3 regions of the Arthrobacter sp. FB24 genome follow, and region 1 is predicted to be linked to each of the others. Evidence: riboswitches for the same ligand, from Rfam matches in the RefSeq annotation. Region 1 holds a riboswitch; each other region holds the start of a gene.
The links. Region 1 has a riboswitch for S-adenosylmethionine ahead of ARTH_RS06675 (bifunctional o-acetylhomoserine/o-acetylserine sulfhydrylase). Riboswitches for the same ligand answer to the same signal wherever they lie in the genome.
Positions count from the first base shown of each region.

Region 2: another riboswitch for S-adenosylmethionine. It lies ahead of ARTH_RS13490 (aminotransferase class V-fold PLP-dependent enzyme); the one in region 1 lies ahead of ARTH_RS06675 (bifunctional o-acetylhomoserine/o-acetylserine sulfhydrylase).
Region 3: another riboswitch for S-adenosylmethionine. It lies ahead of ARTH_RS19540 (DUF1737 domain-containing protein); the one in region 1 lies ahead of ARTH_RS06675 (bifunctional o-acetylhomoserine/o-acetylserine sulfhydrylase).

Region 1 is NC_008541.1:1,475,820-1,479,990, forward strand. It holds gene ARTH_RS06660 (histidine phosphatase family protein) at 1-79, opposite strand, end outside; gene ARTH_RS06665 (CPBP family intramembrane glutamic endopeptidase) at 189-956, shown strand; gene ARTH_RS06670 (VOC family protein) at 1,084-1,722, opposite strand; SAM riboswitch class IV at 1,884-1,998, shown strand; gene ARTH_RS06675 (bifunctional o-acetylhomoserine/o-acetylserine sulfhydrylase) at 2,060-3,376, shown strand; SAM riboswitch class IV at 3,467-3,582, shown strand; gene metX (homoserine O-acetyltransferase MetX) at 3,595-4,171, shown strand, end outside.
Region 2 is NC_008541.1:2,978,090-2,982,260, forward strand. It holds gene aroA (3-phosphoshikimate 1-carboxyvinyltransferase) at 1-129, shown strand, start outside; gene rsgA (ribosome small subunit-dependent GTPase A) at 119-1,234, shown strand; gene hisN (histidinol-phosphatase) at 1,275-2,087, shown strand; SAM riboswitch class IV at 2,318-2,431, shown strand; gene ARTH_RS13490 (aminotransferase class V-fold PLP-dependent enzyme) at 2,467-3,879, shown strand; gene ARTH_RS13495 (class I SAM-dependent methyltransferase) at 3,943-4,171, shown strand, end outside.
Region 3 is NC_008541.1:4,340,477-4,344,647, forward strand. It holds gene ARTH_RS19530 (aromatic amino acid ammonia-lyase) at 1-141, opposite strand, end outside; gene ARTH_RS19535 (NtaA/DmoA family FMN-dependent monooxygenase) at 146-1,441, opposite strand; SAM riboswitch class IV at 1,662-1,774, shown strand; gene ARTH_RS19540 (DUF1737 domain-containing protein) at 1,857-2,126, shown strand; gene ARTH_RS19545 (rhodanese-like domain-containing protein) at 2,123-2,533, shown strand; gene ARTH_RS19550 (O-succinylhomoserine sulfhydrylase) at 2,534-3,742, shown strand; gene ARTH_RS19555 (hypothetical protein) at 3,794-4,117, opposite strand; gene ARTH_RS19560 (glutamate--cysteine ligase 2) at 4,146-4,171, opposite strand, start outside.

The DNA of each region.
Region 1 (4,171 bases):
CCCGGTTATAGATGGAGGTGTCGGCATTGGCGGCGGACTGGCCGTGCCGGATCATGATGATTTTTCCGGGCGCACTCATAAATTCCAAGCATAGGCCCCGGACCGCGCGGCTCAGCGGAAGCGTTGCCCTGCGACCGGCCGGAAGCGGCGGACAGGAAAGAACCAGAAAGTGAAGGCAAGATAGGAACATGCTGGTTCCCTCCCGCCGTCGTCTGCGGTTAGAAGTCTGGATTGTCCTGGGTCTGTCGCTGGGGCAGTCCGCCGTGTATTCGGTGGTGCAGTTGCTGGACAAGCTGACGCGGGCACCCCTGGCGGAAGGGACCTCCACCCTCAACCGCTCCCAGAGCAGCCGCGAATACTTCGACCTCACGTACCAGCTGCTGGACATTGTTTTCGCTCTGGTGCCGGTGGTGCTGGTCATCTACTTCCTTACCGAGCACCGGACGGCGGGGGAGTCCGGGGCCTCGGCCTTCCGCAAACTCGGTTTCAACTTCGCCCGTCCCGGCAAGGACCTGCTGCAGGGGCTGGGCCTCGCGGCGTTGATCGGCATACCGTCCCTGGGGCTGTACGCCGCCGGACGGGCGCTGGGCATCACCACGGCCATCATCCCCAGTGCGCTCGACGCCTACTGGTGGACCATCCCCGTGCTGATTCTCTCCGCCGTACGGCACGGGATCGTGGAGGAGGTCATCGTGGTGGGGTACCTGCTGGACCGGCTCGGCAAGTTTGGCTGGAGCATGCCGCTGGCCATCTTCGCCAGCTCCATGCTCCGGGGCAGCTACCACCTCTACCAGGGGTTCGGTCCGTTCATCGGCAACGCCATCATGGGCGTGGTATTTGCGTGGATCTATACGAAGACCCGCCGCGTCATGCCACTGGTGATCGCCCACGCGCTGCTGGACATTGTGGCGTTCGTCGGCTTCAGCCTCTTCGGCAAGGCCATCGGGCTGGGCTAGCCGGCAACCGCTTAAAAGGATTCGGCCGCTATCGGTGGGTGACGTCGTTGGCACCCGCTGATAGCGGCCGAAGTTCGTAAAGGCAGCGCGCTGCCCGTGGCCCGGAGGACCACACGGTGTAAGAGGGCTAGATGGTTACTGCCCCGGAGGCGGTTTCGAACGTAACGGAGAGGATTCCCGGCGTCCCCTTCGGGGCGACCCATTCAACGGCCACATCCTCCAAGGGCTTCTCGACCGGTTGCCCGAGCCATTCCGTGACGCGCTCGGCCGAGCCGGCGATGGTGAGGCTGGACATCTTGACGTTGCTCGGGTAGGCGTTGGACGGGTGAAGCTCCGGGTCGCCTTCCCACTTGAGCATGTAGGGTACCTGCGGGTCTGCAATGAGGCCCAGGATACCGATCTGCTTCCAGACGAGTTCGCGGCCGTCCGGGAACTTGCGGTTGCCGTTGACAGCCGAGCGGCCGAGGCGTTCTTCGAACGGTGCCAGGTCGTCCACTTCGACGCACCAGCCCATCCAGCCGCCGCCAGCTGCGGAGCGTGCCCGGACAGCCTGCCCGAACGGAGCCTTGTCGGATGCCGGGTGGTCAAGGACCTCCACGACCTCCAAATACTTGTGCCCGGCGAGCGGGATAATCATGTTGCGGGTGCCAAATCGGGGGTGTACCCCGCCCTTAACGGCTTCGACGCCGAGGGCGGTTGCAATACGTTCGGTGGTGGCAGCCAAGCCATCTTGTTCACAGGCGTAAGAGACGTGATCCATGCGCATGCCCTCATCTTGGCACTTTGTGATGGAGCTCTCAGCTAAGGGTATGCTTACCGAGATGGGATGTCATGGCGGAGGGCCCTGAAGCCCACGAAAATCATGCGGCCGACGTCCTTCGTCACAAACCTGTTCAGACGGATTGCTCCGTTTCTACACTGGGTCAAGGTCATGAGCGCCAGCATTGAGCCCCGGCTTGCTGGCCGGCAACCCTCGTTCCGCGGTGGGGTGCCCCGGGTGAGGACCTGGCCTCCGGCAACCGCCGGTCGGCAAGCGCGGCACCAGAACCGGCCCGGCATACCGTGCGTCCGCCTGTGGTGCCTTTCTTTAGAAGGAGTCTTCAATGTCCAATGCCTGGTCTTTCGAAACCCGCCAGATCCACGCCGGGCAGGAGCCGGACAGCGCCACCGGCGCCAGGGCCCTCCCCATCTACCAGACGACGTCGTTCGTGTTCCCGAGCGCCGAGAGCGCTGCCAACCGCTTTGCGCTGGCCGAACTGGCGCCCATCTACACGCGCATCGGCAATCCCACCCAGGACGCAGTGGAGCAGCGCGTGGCCAGCCTTGAGGGCGGCCTGGCGGCGCTGCTGCTCAGTTCGGGGCAGGCGGCCGAAACATTCGCCATCCTCAACGTCGCCGAAGCCGGTGATCACGTGGTGGCCAGCCCCAGCCTCTATGGCGGCACCTACAACCTGCTGGCCCACACCCTGAAGAAGTTCGGCATCTCCGTGACCTTCGTCGAGGACCCGGACAACCTCCAGCAATGGAAGGACGCAGTCCGGCCAAACACCAAGCTTTTCTTTGCCGAAGTGGTGTCCAACCCGCGCCAGGATGTCCTGGACATCGAAGGCGTTTCCGGCGTTGCCCACGAGGCGGGTGTCCCGCTGATCGTGGACAATACACTGTCCACGCCCTACCTCATCCGGCCGCTGGAATGGGGTGCCGACATTGTGGTCCACTCGGCAACGAAGTACCTTGGCGGGCACGGCAGCGCCATTGCCGGCGTGATCGTGGACTCGGGCAACTTTGATTTCGGCAAGGACCCGGAGAAGTTTCCCGGCTTCAACACCCCGGACCCCACCTACAACGGGCTTGTCTACGCGCGGGACCTCGGCGCCGGGGGCGCCTTGGGCGCGAACCTTTCCTACATCCTGAAAGCCCGCGTCCAGCTCCTGCGGGACCTCGGCTCGGCCGTTTCTCCGTTCAACGCCTTCCTTATCGCCCAGGGCCTGGAAACGCTGAGCCTGCGCGTTGAGCGCCACGTGGCCAACGCGGTGAGCGTCGCCGAATGGCTGGAGGCACGGGCCGACGTCGAATCCGTGGCCTACGCGGGGCTGCCGTCCAGCCCCTGGTACGAGCGCGGCCGCAAGTACGGACCCAAGGGCACCGGAGCCATCGTGTCCTTCAACATCGCTGGCGGGGCCGAGGCCGGCAAGCGGTTCGTGGACGCGCTGGAACTGCACTCGCATGTCGCAAACATCGGTGACGTGCGCTCGCTGGTCATCCACCCGGCGTCGACCACGCACAGCCAGCTGACGGCGGAACAGCAGGCGGTGGCAGGGGTCACGCCGGGCCTGGTCCGCCTCTCGGTGGGGCTGGAACACATCGATGACATCATCGCCGACCTCGACGCCGGTTTCCGCGCCGCCAAGGGCGACTGACGCGTATGACTCCCGGCGTCTCGACGCCGGGAGTCATATTGCTGTCACATTCTTCGCCATTGCGGGGACGCATTTCGTAGACTCTTTAAAGGTCATGAGTGCCAGCGACAGCCCCGGCTTGCTGGCCGGCAACCCTCCTTTCGCGGCGGGGTGCCCCGGGTGAAGACCTGGCCTGCCGGCCAGTTGGCGGCAGGCAAGCGCGAAGAAGAGGTCCTCAGATGACGATTGCCGTCACCCGCAGCGGTGTACCCGAAACATCCAGCCACAGCCTGTCAGCCCGTGACGTGAAAACCACCGCGGGCAAAACCGCAGGCACTGTCCCCGACGGTACCGTCAGGTTCCAGGGCATCGGCGGGCTTGACCTTGAAGCCGGCGGGCATCTGCCGGACGTCACACTCGCCTACGAGACGTGGGGCACGCTGAACGCGGACCGTTCCAACGCCGTGCTGGTGCAGCATGCCCTGACCGGCAGCACGCACGTTACCAGGGGAGCCAGTGACGAAGAAGGCTGGTGGGAGCAGCTTGCCGGGCCCGGCGCCCCGGTTGATACGGACAAGTACTTCGTGGTTTCCATCAACATCCTGGGCGGTTGCTACGGCTCCACCGGGCCTTCCACTCCCGCGCCGGACGGCAGGCCGTGGGGCTCGCGCTTCCCCCTGGTGACCCTGCGCGACACCACTGCGGCCGAGGCCCGGTTGGCGGACGCCCTTGGCATCGACAGCTGGTACGCCGTCCTGGGCGGATCCCTGGGTGGAGCCCGCGCCTTGGAATGGGCCGTTAGCTTCCCTGACCGGG
Region 2 (4,171 bases), 1.5 Mb from region 1:
GCCGTTCCCGGCGTGGAAGTGGAAGACATCGGCACTACGTCCAAGACCATGCCGGACTTTCCGCAACTTTGGGAATCCATGCTGACACAACAGCCGGGCCGGCAGACGGAACAGGCCCGTGGGGCGTAGCACCGGTTCCTGGGACGAGTCCGATATCCGGATCCGCCCCAACAAGAAAGGCTCGCGTCCCCGGACCAAGGACCGGCCCAGCCATGACGACGCCGTGACCGGCCGGATCATCACGGTGGACCGCGGGCGCTATACGGCGGTGGTGGGCGAGGACAGCGGGAACGAGCGCACGGTGATTGCCGCGCGCGCCCGTGAACTGCGCCGTTCGCCCGTGGTCGCGGGGGACTTCGTGTCCCTGGTGGGAGATGTTTCGGGGGCACCGGACACGCTTGCGCGGCTCGTGAAGATCCAGGACCGCCGCACGCTGCTGCGGCGCAGCGCCGATGACACGGACCCCATCGAGCGGGCAGTGGTGGCGAACGCTGACCAGCTTGTGGTGGTGGTTGCCGCCGCCAATCCGGAACCGCGCACCGGCTTTATTGACCGCGCCCTGGTGGCGGCATACGACGCCGGGATTGAGCCGTTGCTGCTGGTCACCAAGGCGGACGTCAAGGATCCCACGGAGCTCCTGTCCAACTACCGGCACCTTGATTTCCCCGTGATCATCAGCCGGACAGCCGACGCCGCGGCCTCCGGAATCGATGCACGCTCCGATGACGGACTCTCGGCACGCCTGGACAGCGACGCTGTCTCGCAGCTGCGGGCGCACCTCAACGGCAAGGTCACCGTGATGCTCGGGCATTCCGGCGTAGGGAAGTCCACCATGGTCAATGCCCTGACGGGTGCTGAGCGGGCCACGGGAGGCGTCAACGCCGTCACCGGCCGGGGGCGGCACACGTCGTCGTCGGCGCTTGCCCTGCGGATCAGTGACGCGCCCGCCGGAAGCTGGATCATTGATACGCCCGGCATCCGCTCCTTCGGCCTTGCCCACGTGGATCCCGACCGGATCCTGCGCTCGTTCCCCGATCTGGAACCCGGCACGGATGCCTGCGAACGCGGCTGCAAGCACGATGCCTCCGCCGTCAACTGCGGTGTGGACGCCTGGGTGGCCCAAGGACACGCGGGCCCGTCCGGTGCAGCGCGCCTGGCGTCCCTGCGTCGGTTGCTCGGCACAGACCCCCGGATGGAAGCACAGGATGCCAAGGAACTCGGCATCGTTTCGTGACATCCCGGCCGGCCGGCCACAGAGACGGTAGTTTGGAACCATGACCCAACCCGCTTCGAGCTACAACGATGACCTGCGCCTCGCCCATGTCCTGGCCGACTCTGTTGACTCCCAGACCATGAGCCGCTTCAAGGCGCTGGACCTTCAGATTGAAACCAAACCGGATCTGACGCCGGTAACGGATGCTGACAAGGCCGCTGAAGAATCCATCCGCGGCCAGCTCTCCCGTTCCCGTCCGCGAGATGCCGTCCTCGGTGAAGAGTTCGGCAGTTCCGGGCATGGTTCCCGCCGCTGGATCATCGACCCGATCGACGGCACCAAGAACTTCGTCCGCGGCGTGCCGGTGTGGGCTACCCTGATCGCCCTCGTGGATGAGGGCGAGCCGGTGGTGGGCCTGGTCAGCGCGCCCGCCCTGGGCAAGCGCTGGTGGGCCGCGAAGGGGGCGGGTGCCTACATGGGACGGTCGCTTGCGGCTGCCACCAGGCTGAAGGTTTCGAACGTCTCCAGGCTGTCTGACGCGTCCCTCTCCTATTCGAGCCTGGGCGGCTGGAAGGAACGCGGCAACCTGGACGAATTCCTGGGGCTCACTGAAGAGGTCTGGCGGACCCGCGCCTACGGTGACTTCTGGTCCTACTGCATGGTGGCCGAGGGATCGGTGGACATCGCCTGCGAGCCGGAGCTGAACCTGTATGACATGGCGGCGCTGGTGCCGATCGTCACCGAAGCCGGCGGACGCTTCACCTCACTTGAGGGAGTGGACGGCCCCTTCGGCGGCAACGCCCTGGCCACCAATTCAATCCTTCATTCAGAGGTCCTCAAGCGGCTGAACCCGGAACTGGACGACCTCCTCTAACGCGCGCCCCGCCCCCGGCGTCGGGCCCGGAGCCAAGAGGTTCCGTCGCGGGCGCACCCCGGCAGGCACATTCAAGAGCGTGCCGAATAAACAACGGCGGATGCCCTCCTTAGGGGGTGTCCGCCGTCGTTATATTCGGCGCCGGCCCCCTTCTTCCGCCGCGCGTAACAAAGAGCTTAACAATCGCCCTGACTTTCCCGCGGCGCGGTGAATGTCCTAATCTCGAAACAGGTCACGAGTGCCAGCGCTAAACCCCGGTTTGCTGGCCGGCAACCCTCCATTCGCGGTGGGGTGCCCCGGGTGACGACCAGGCCGGTCCGGAACGGACCCGGCAAGCGCGGATCCCCGGAGTGCGGGGTCCCTTTACAGTGAGGTCCCCATGACTACTGCCACTTTCCCCGCAAACACCGCAACCACGTCCACTGCAGGCCTTCTGGACCCGCGGTTCACCGTCGCCCAGCGCCCCCTCTCCGCCGTTACCGGCGCGGAGATCCAGGCTCCGCTGATCCAGGGCGGCCACGTCCGCTACGCGAACCTGGACTACGGCGCATCGGCCCCGGCGCTGTCCGTTGTCTCGGCCTACCTCAACGAGATCCTGCCGTACTACGCCAGCGTGCACCGCGGCGCGGGCTATGCCTCGCAGATCAGCACGTCGGTGTACGAAAATGCCCGGGACATCGTCCGCGGGTTCGTGGGCGGCAGGGCGGACGATTCCGTCATCTTCACCCGGAACACCACGGACTCACTGAACCTGCTGGCCGGATGCCTGCCGGTGGCCGACGGCCGCCACATCGGCGAAGTGCTGTACCTCGACATCGAACACCACGCCAACCTGCTCCCCTGGCAGGGCGTCCCGCACCGGAGTGTTGTGGCCGCCCCGACGCTCAGGGCCACCCTGGAGAACCTGCGTTCCGAGCTCCGGCACGGTGACATCAGCCTGCTGGCCGTTACGGGCGCCTCCAACGTCACCGGCGAAATCCTCCCCATCCGCGAGCTGGCCGCACTGGCTCACGAACACGGCGCAAGGATCGTTGTGGACGCGGCGCAGCTGGCCCCGCACCGCCGCATCGACATCGCCGCGGACGACGTCGACTACCTCGCCTTCTCAGGCCACAAGCTGTACGCGCCGTTTGGCAGCGGAGTCCTCGTGGGCCGGCCGGACTGGCTCGACGCCGGGACGCCCCACCTCGCAGGCGGCGGAGCCGTACGTGAGGCGCGGCTGGACTCCGTTAGCTGGACCACCGGGCCGGCACGTCATGAAGGCGGCTCACCGAACGTCCTCGGGGCCGCCACCCTGGCCCGGGCCACCCAGGTTATCGGCGCCCTGGACCAGGAACTGTGGCACGCCCATGAGACGGCCATCCGGTCCTTCCTCGTTGAGGGACTGCGGAAGATCGACGGCGTCGCTGTCCACCAGATCTTCAGCGACACGGATGACACCATCGGGGTGGTCAACTTCTCCGTCGCCGGCTACGACGCCGGCCTCGTCGCGGCCTACCTGTCCGCCGAACATGGCGTGGGCCTCCGGGACGGCCGCTTCTGCGCCCACCCGCTGCTGAAGCGGCTGGGACTGCCGTCAGGCTCATTGCGGGCAAGCTTCGGCGTCGGCTCCCGCTTGGAGGATGCCCAGCGCCTGCTCGCCGGGATCGAGGAACTTCGCCGGACCGGCCTCGGCTGGGACTATGTCGTGGACTCGGGCCGCTGGGTGCCTGCCAACGACACCCGCAGCTACCCGGACTGGGCACCCAACACTCCAGGCACCGCCGGCGCAGCGCCCTGCACCGAAGACTGAGGGTGCGGCGTGTGCGGTAAATTCGAGGGGTAAGAATTCCAGCCTGCCCGAAGGAGACTGCACGTGGCACGGGGAGGCCCCAAACTGCACCACCAGCGCCGCTACGAGCTCGGCCGGAGTTTCCAGGACGGCGGCGAACACTATGACCGGGTCCGTCCCGGCTATCCCGCCGATTCCGCGGACTGGCTGCTCCGAAGCGTCGGCACGGTAGCCGGCGCGTCCAGCGCCGCTGACATCGGCGCCGGGACGGGAAAGTACACCGCTTTACTGGTGCAGCGCGGCCTGGCTGTCA
Region 3 (4,171 bases), 1.8 Mb from region 1:
CACCTCACGCGAGAGCCCGATCAGCTCCAGGGCGTCCACGCTCAGGACGAACTTAACGGCGGGATCAGCCGCGGCTTCGGCGACGTCCCTGGCGCGCAGGTGCGCCGTGCCGATCAGGAACTCTCCGCTGCCGCCGCCCATGGCACTAGAAGTCCAGCAGGTTCCGGCGGAAGCCGCCGTCGCCATAGCTTGTCCGGAGCAGCCCGCGGCGTCGCAGCACCGGGGCCAGCCGGTCCAGCACACCATGAACGGTGGCCGGATCAACGAAACCCGAGAACAGGAAGCCGTCCCCGCCCACCTGCACGCCGGTTTCTTCGAGGTAGTCGGCAATTTCCTCGGCCGTGCCGATGATGCTGTCCCCGGCGCCGCCGCTGCGGGCCTGCAGGAGCTGGCGCAGCGTGGACCCGGGAGGACCCGCCTTGGCGAAATGATCCAGGGTGCCCTGGTTGCTGTTCGTGGTGAGCTCGGGGAGCGGGGCGTCGAGGTCGAACTGCTGGAAGTCGATCACGGAGAGGTAGGAGATGGAGTTCAGCTGGCTGTCGATGTCGCGCTGCGTGAGCTGGCGGCGCTGCTCCCGGAGCTCGTCCGCTTCGGCCCGGGAGCCCACCACGGTGGGTTTGAGGACAAACAGCACCTTGACGTCGTCGGGGTCCCGCCCCGCCGCGGCCGCCTCGGCCCGGATCGAATCACGGTAGGCCCTCATGCCGTCCGCGCCCCTGGCGAGGGCAATTGCGACGTCCGCGTTGCCGCCCGCGAAAGCCTTGCCCCGCGGGGACGCCCCGGCCTGCACCAGCACCGGTTCCTCAGGCAGCGGCGCGGTGTTGAGCGGGCCCCGGACCTTGAAGAATTGGCCGTCGTGGTTGATCGGATGGACCTTCGTATGGTCGGCAAAGATGCCGGCGTCCGGATCCTCGACAATGGCGTCCGGCTCCCAGCTGCGCCAGAGCTTGCGCACCACGTCCACGAATTCCTCCGCCTTCTCATAGCGGAGGTCATGCTCGATCTGCTGGTCCAGCCCGTAGTTCTGCGCAGCAAGATCGCTGCCGGAGGTCACCACGTTCCAGCCCAGCTGGCCGCTGGAGAAATGCTGCAGCGTGGCCAGGAGCCGGGCAGCGGTGAACGGCGGGTAGAAGGACGCACTCACCGTGGGAACAATGCCCAGGTGTTCCGTGGCGGAGAGCAGGTAGGGCACCAGTGCCAGCGGATCGTGCTTCGGCGCAAAGGACGCCTGCGCCAGCGACACCTTGGCGCTTCCGCCGTACGTGTCCGGTACGGTGAGCGAGTCCTCGATGATGAAAAGGTCCAGCCCTGCCCGCTCGAATTCCCGCACGGCGTGCTGGTACAGGGCGGGTTTTTTCCAGTCGTACCCGATGCCATACCCGGGCGTACCCCACCCCTGGACGCCGAACCCGTGACCCACAAACCAACCGAAGTGCAGCATGGGACTGCCTGTATTCCGATTCGATTCATTCACGGCTGCCTGATTTCATCCGGCGTTACAGCGGTTCATCTCCCGTCATTATCCCCCCGGCAGGGTCTTTTGTAACTGCAGCCGGGGGTACCGCCGGGGCGGATGCGGGGCCGCGGTGCGGGCGTTCCCGTTACGGAAGATGACGACGACGGCGGTGCGGGCCGCCGTCGTAAGTGTTACGTTTTTGGGGAGTAATGAGAACCGGCGCCAAGCCCTGACTGGCCGGTCGGCAACCCTCCTTCCACGGCGGGGTGCCTCAGGTGAATACTCGGCATATCGATATTCGAATTGCAAGCGTGAGAGAAGGAGATCCGTCGTGTCCGACGCACCCGCACAGCTGGCCCCGGCAGCCGAACCAGACGCCGCCGGCCAGGAACAACCGGCCCTGGCACTGCCGCAGGAAAGGCTGGCCTACCGGCTCATCACCGGCCCCGACGACCGCTCGTTCTGCGAGCGCATCTCCGCAGCACTGGCCGACGGCTATGTCCTGCACGGAGGCCCGGCGGCAACCTTCAACGGCACCAGCGTGATCGTTGCCCAGGCCGTGATCCTGCCCGAGGCAGTCGCCAGCTCCGACGCGGCGGTGGCAACCGCAGTGGACGAACTTGAGTTCGACGCCGACTTCCCGGGCGAAGGCTTCGAGGGCCACGCATGAGCTACGCCGGAGACCTGAGCCCGCAGGACGCCTGGGCCAAACTGGAGCAGGGCGCCGTCCTGGTGGATGTCCGCACTGAGGGCGAGTGGGCGCACATCGGCATCCCGGACACCAAAGCCACGGATAACGATCCCCTCTTTATCCAGTGGACCTTCCCCGGCGGCATCCCCAACCCGGATTTTGTCGACCAGCTGAAGCAGCAGGCCCCCGAGGACTCCGGCGTCGAACTGGTGTTCCTCTGCCGTTCCGGTGTCCGGTCCGTTGCCGCGGCCATTGCCGCCACCCGGGCCGGGTTCACCGCCTACAACGTCCTCGAAGGCTTCGAAGGCGAACCGGACCGTTACGGCGAACGCACCGTCAACGGCTGGAAGAACCGCGGCCTGCCCACCAATCTCGGAAAGAACTAAGTGACCTTCAATCCCGACGCCGCTGGCTGGAGCCCTGACACCCAGGCTGTCCGCGGCGGACTTGACCGCACCAATTTCCAGGAGACCGCCGAGCCGATCTTCCTCAACTCGGGGTTCGTCTACGAATCCGCGGCAGCTGCCGAGCGGGCATTCACCGGCGAGGACGAACGGTTTGTGTACTCCCGGTACGGCAACCCCTCCGTGGCCACCTTCCAGGAACGCCTCCGGCTGCTCGAGGGCACCGAAGCGTGCTTTGCGACGGCGTCCGGCATGTCCGCCGTCTTTACGGCACTGGGTGCCCTGCTGGCTGCCGGTGACCGGGTGGTTGCCGCCCGGTCGCTGTTCGGCTCCTGCTTTGTCATTTTGAACGAGATCCTGCCCCGGTGGGGCGTCGAAACGGTGTTCGTGGACGGCCCGGACCTGGAACAGTGGCGGACCGCTTTGGCGGAACCGACGACGGCGGTCTTCTTCGAGTCGCCGTCGAACCCGATGCAGGAGATCGTGGACATCGCCGCGGTCAGCGAACTGGCCCACGCTGCCGGGGCGACCGTCGTCGTCGACAATGTCTTTGCCACCCCCCTGCTGCAGCGCTGCGGGGAGCTCGGCGCGGATGTGGTGGTGTACTCCGGCACCAAGCACATTGACGGCCAGGGGCGGGTCCTTGGCGGCGCCATCCTGGGCACCAAGGAGTTCATCGAAGGCCCGGTCAAGCAGCTGATGCGCCACACCGGGCCGGCGCTTTCAGCCTTCAACGCCTGGGTGCTGACGAAGGGCCTGGAAACCATGGCGCTGCGCGTCAACCATTCCTCGGCCTCCGCGCTTCGCCTGGCCGAGTGGCTGGAAGGCCAGCCGGCGGTCAGCTGGGTCAAGTACCCGCTGCTGAAGTCCCACCCGCAGTTTGAGCTGGCGGCCAGGCAGATGAAGGCCGGCGGTACCGTGCTCACGCTGGAGCTTCTGCCGTCGGCGGGCCGCACGGCGAAGGAAGCAGCCTTTGCCCTGCTGGACGCGCTGCGGATCATCGACATCTCCAACAACCTCGGCGATGCCAAGACGCTCATCACCCACCCGGCCACCACCACGCACCGTGCCATGGGGCCGGATGGCCGGGCCGCCATCGGGTTGAGCGACGGCGTGGTCCGCCTGTCGGTAGGACTCGAGGATGTTGACGACCTCATCCGCGACCTGGAGCAGGCGCTCAAACAGATCTGACCATCCCGCCCCTGATCAGCGCCAAGCTACGAAGACCTGCCGCGCCGAAAGTCAGGTGTCCAGCTCCCAGTGCAGGCGGATCGCTTCAGCTATCGGGGCGGCCGCAACGTCCACAGTGAAGGCGACTGGCGCGGTGCCGGTCTCTTCGATGACGGTGTCATGGTAGACGCGGCCGCATGCCGGGCACAGCGTGTAGAGGTCCTCATCCCCGGGCCACTCGGCCAGTCCGGCCGGGACAGGAGTGCCCTCGCCAAGGTGGACGGGCATGCCTTCGGAGTTGGCCTGGATCAGCCCTTCGTCGCTGACGGTGTTTCCGCAGACGCAGGTGATGGTGGTGACATCGTGGCCGGCGACTGTTGCGTATTCGGTTTCCATAGCGCGCTCCGGGGTAGTAGGAACCTGTTCAGGACTGGCGAACGCGCAGCAGCA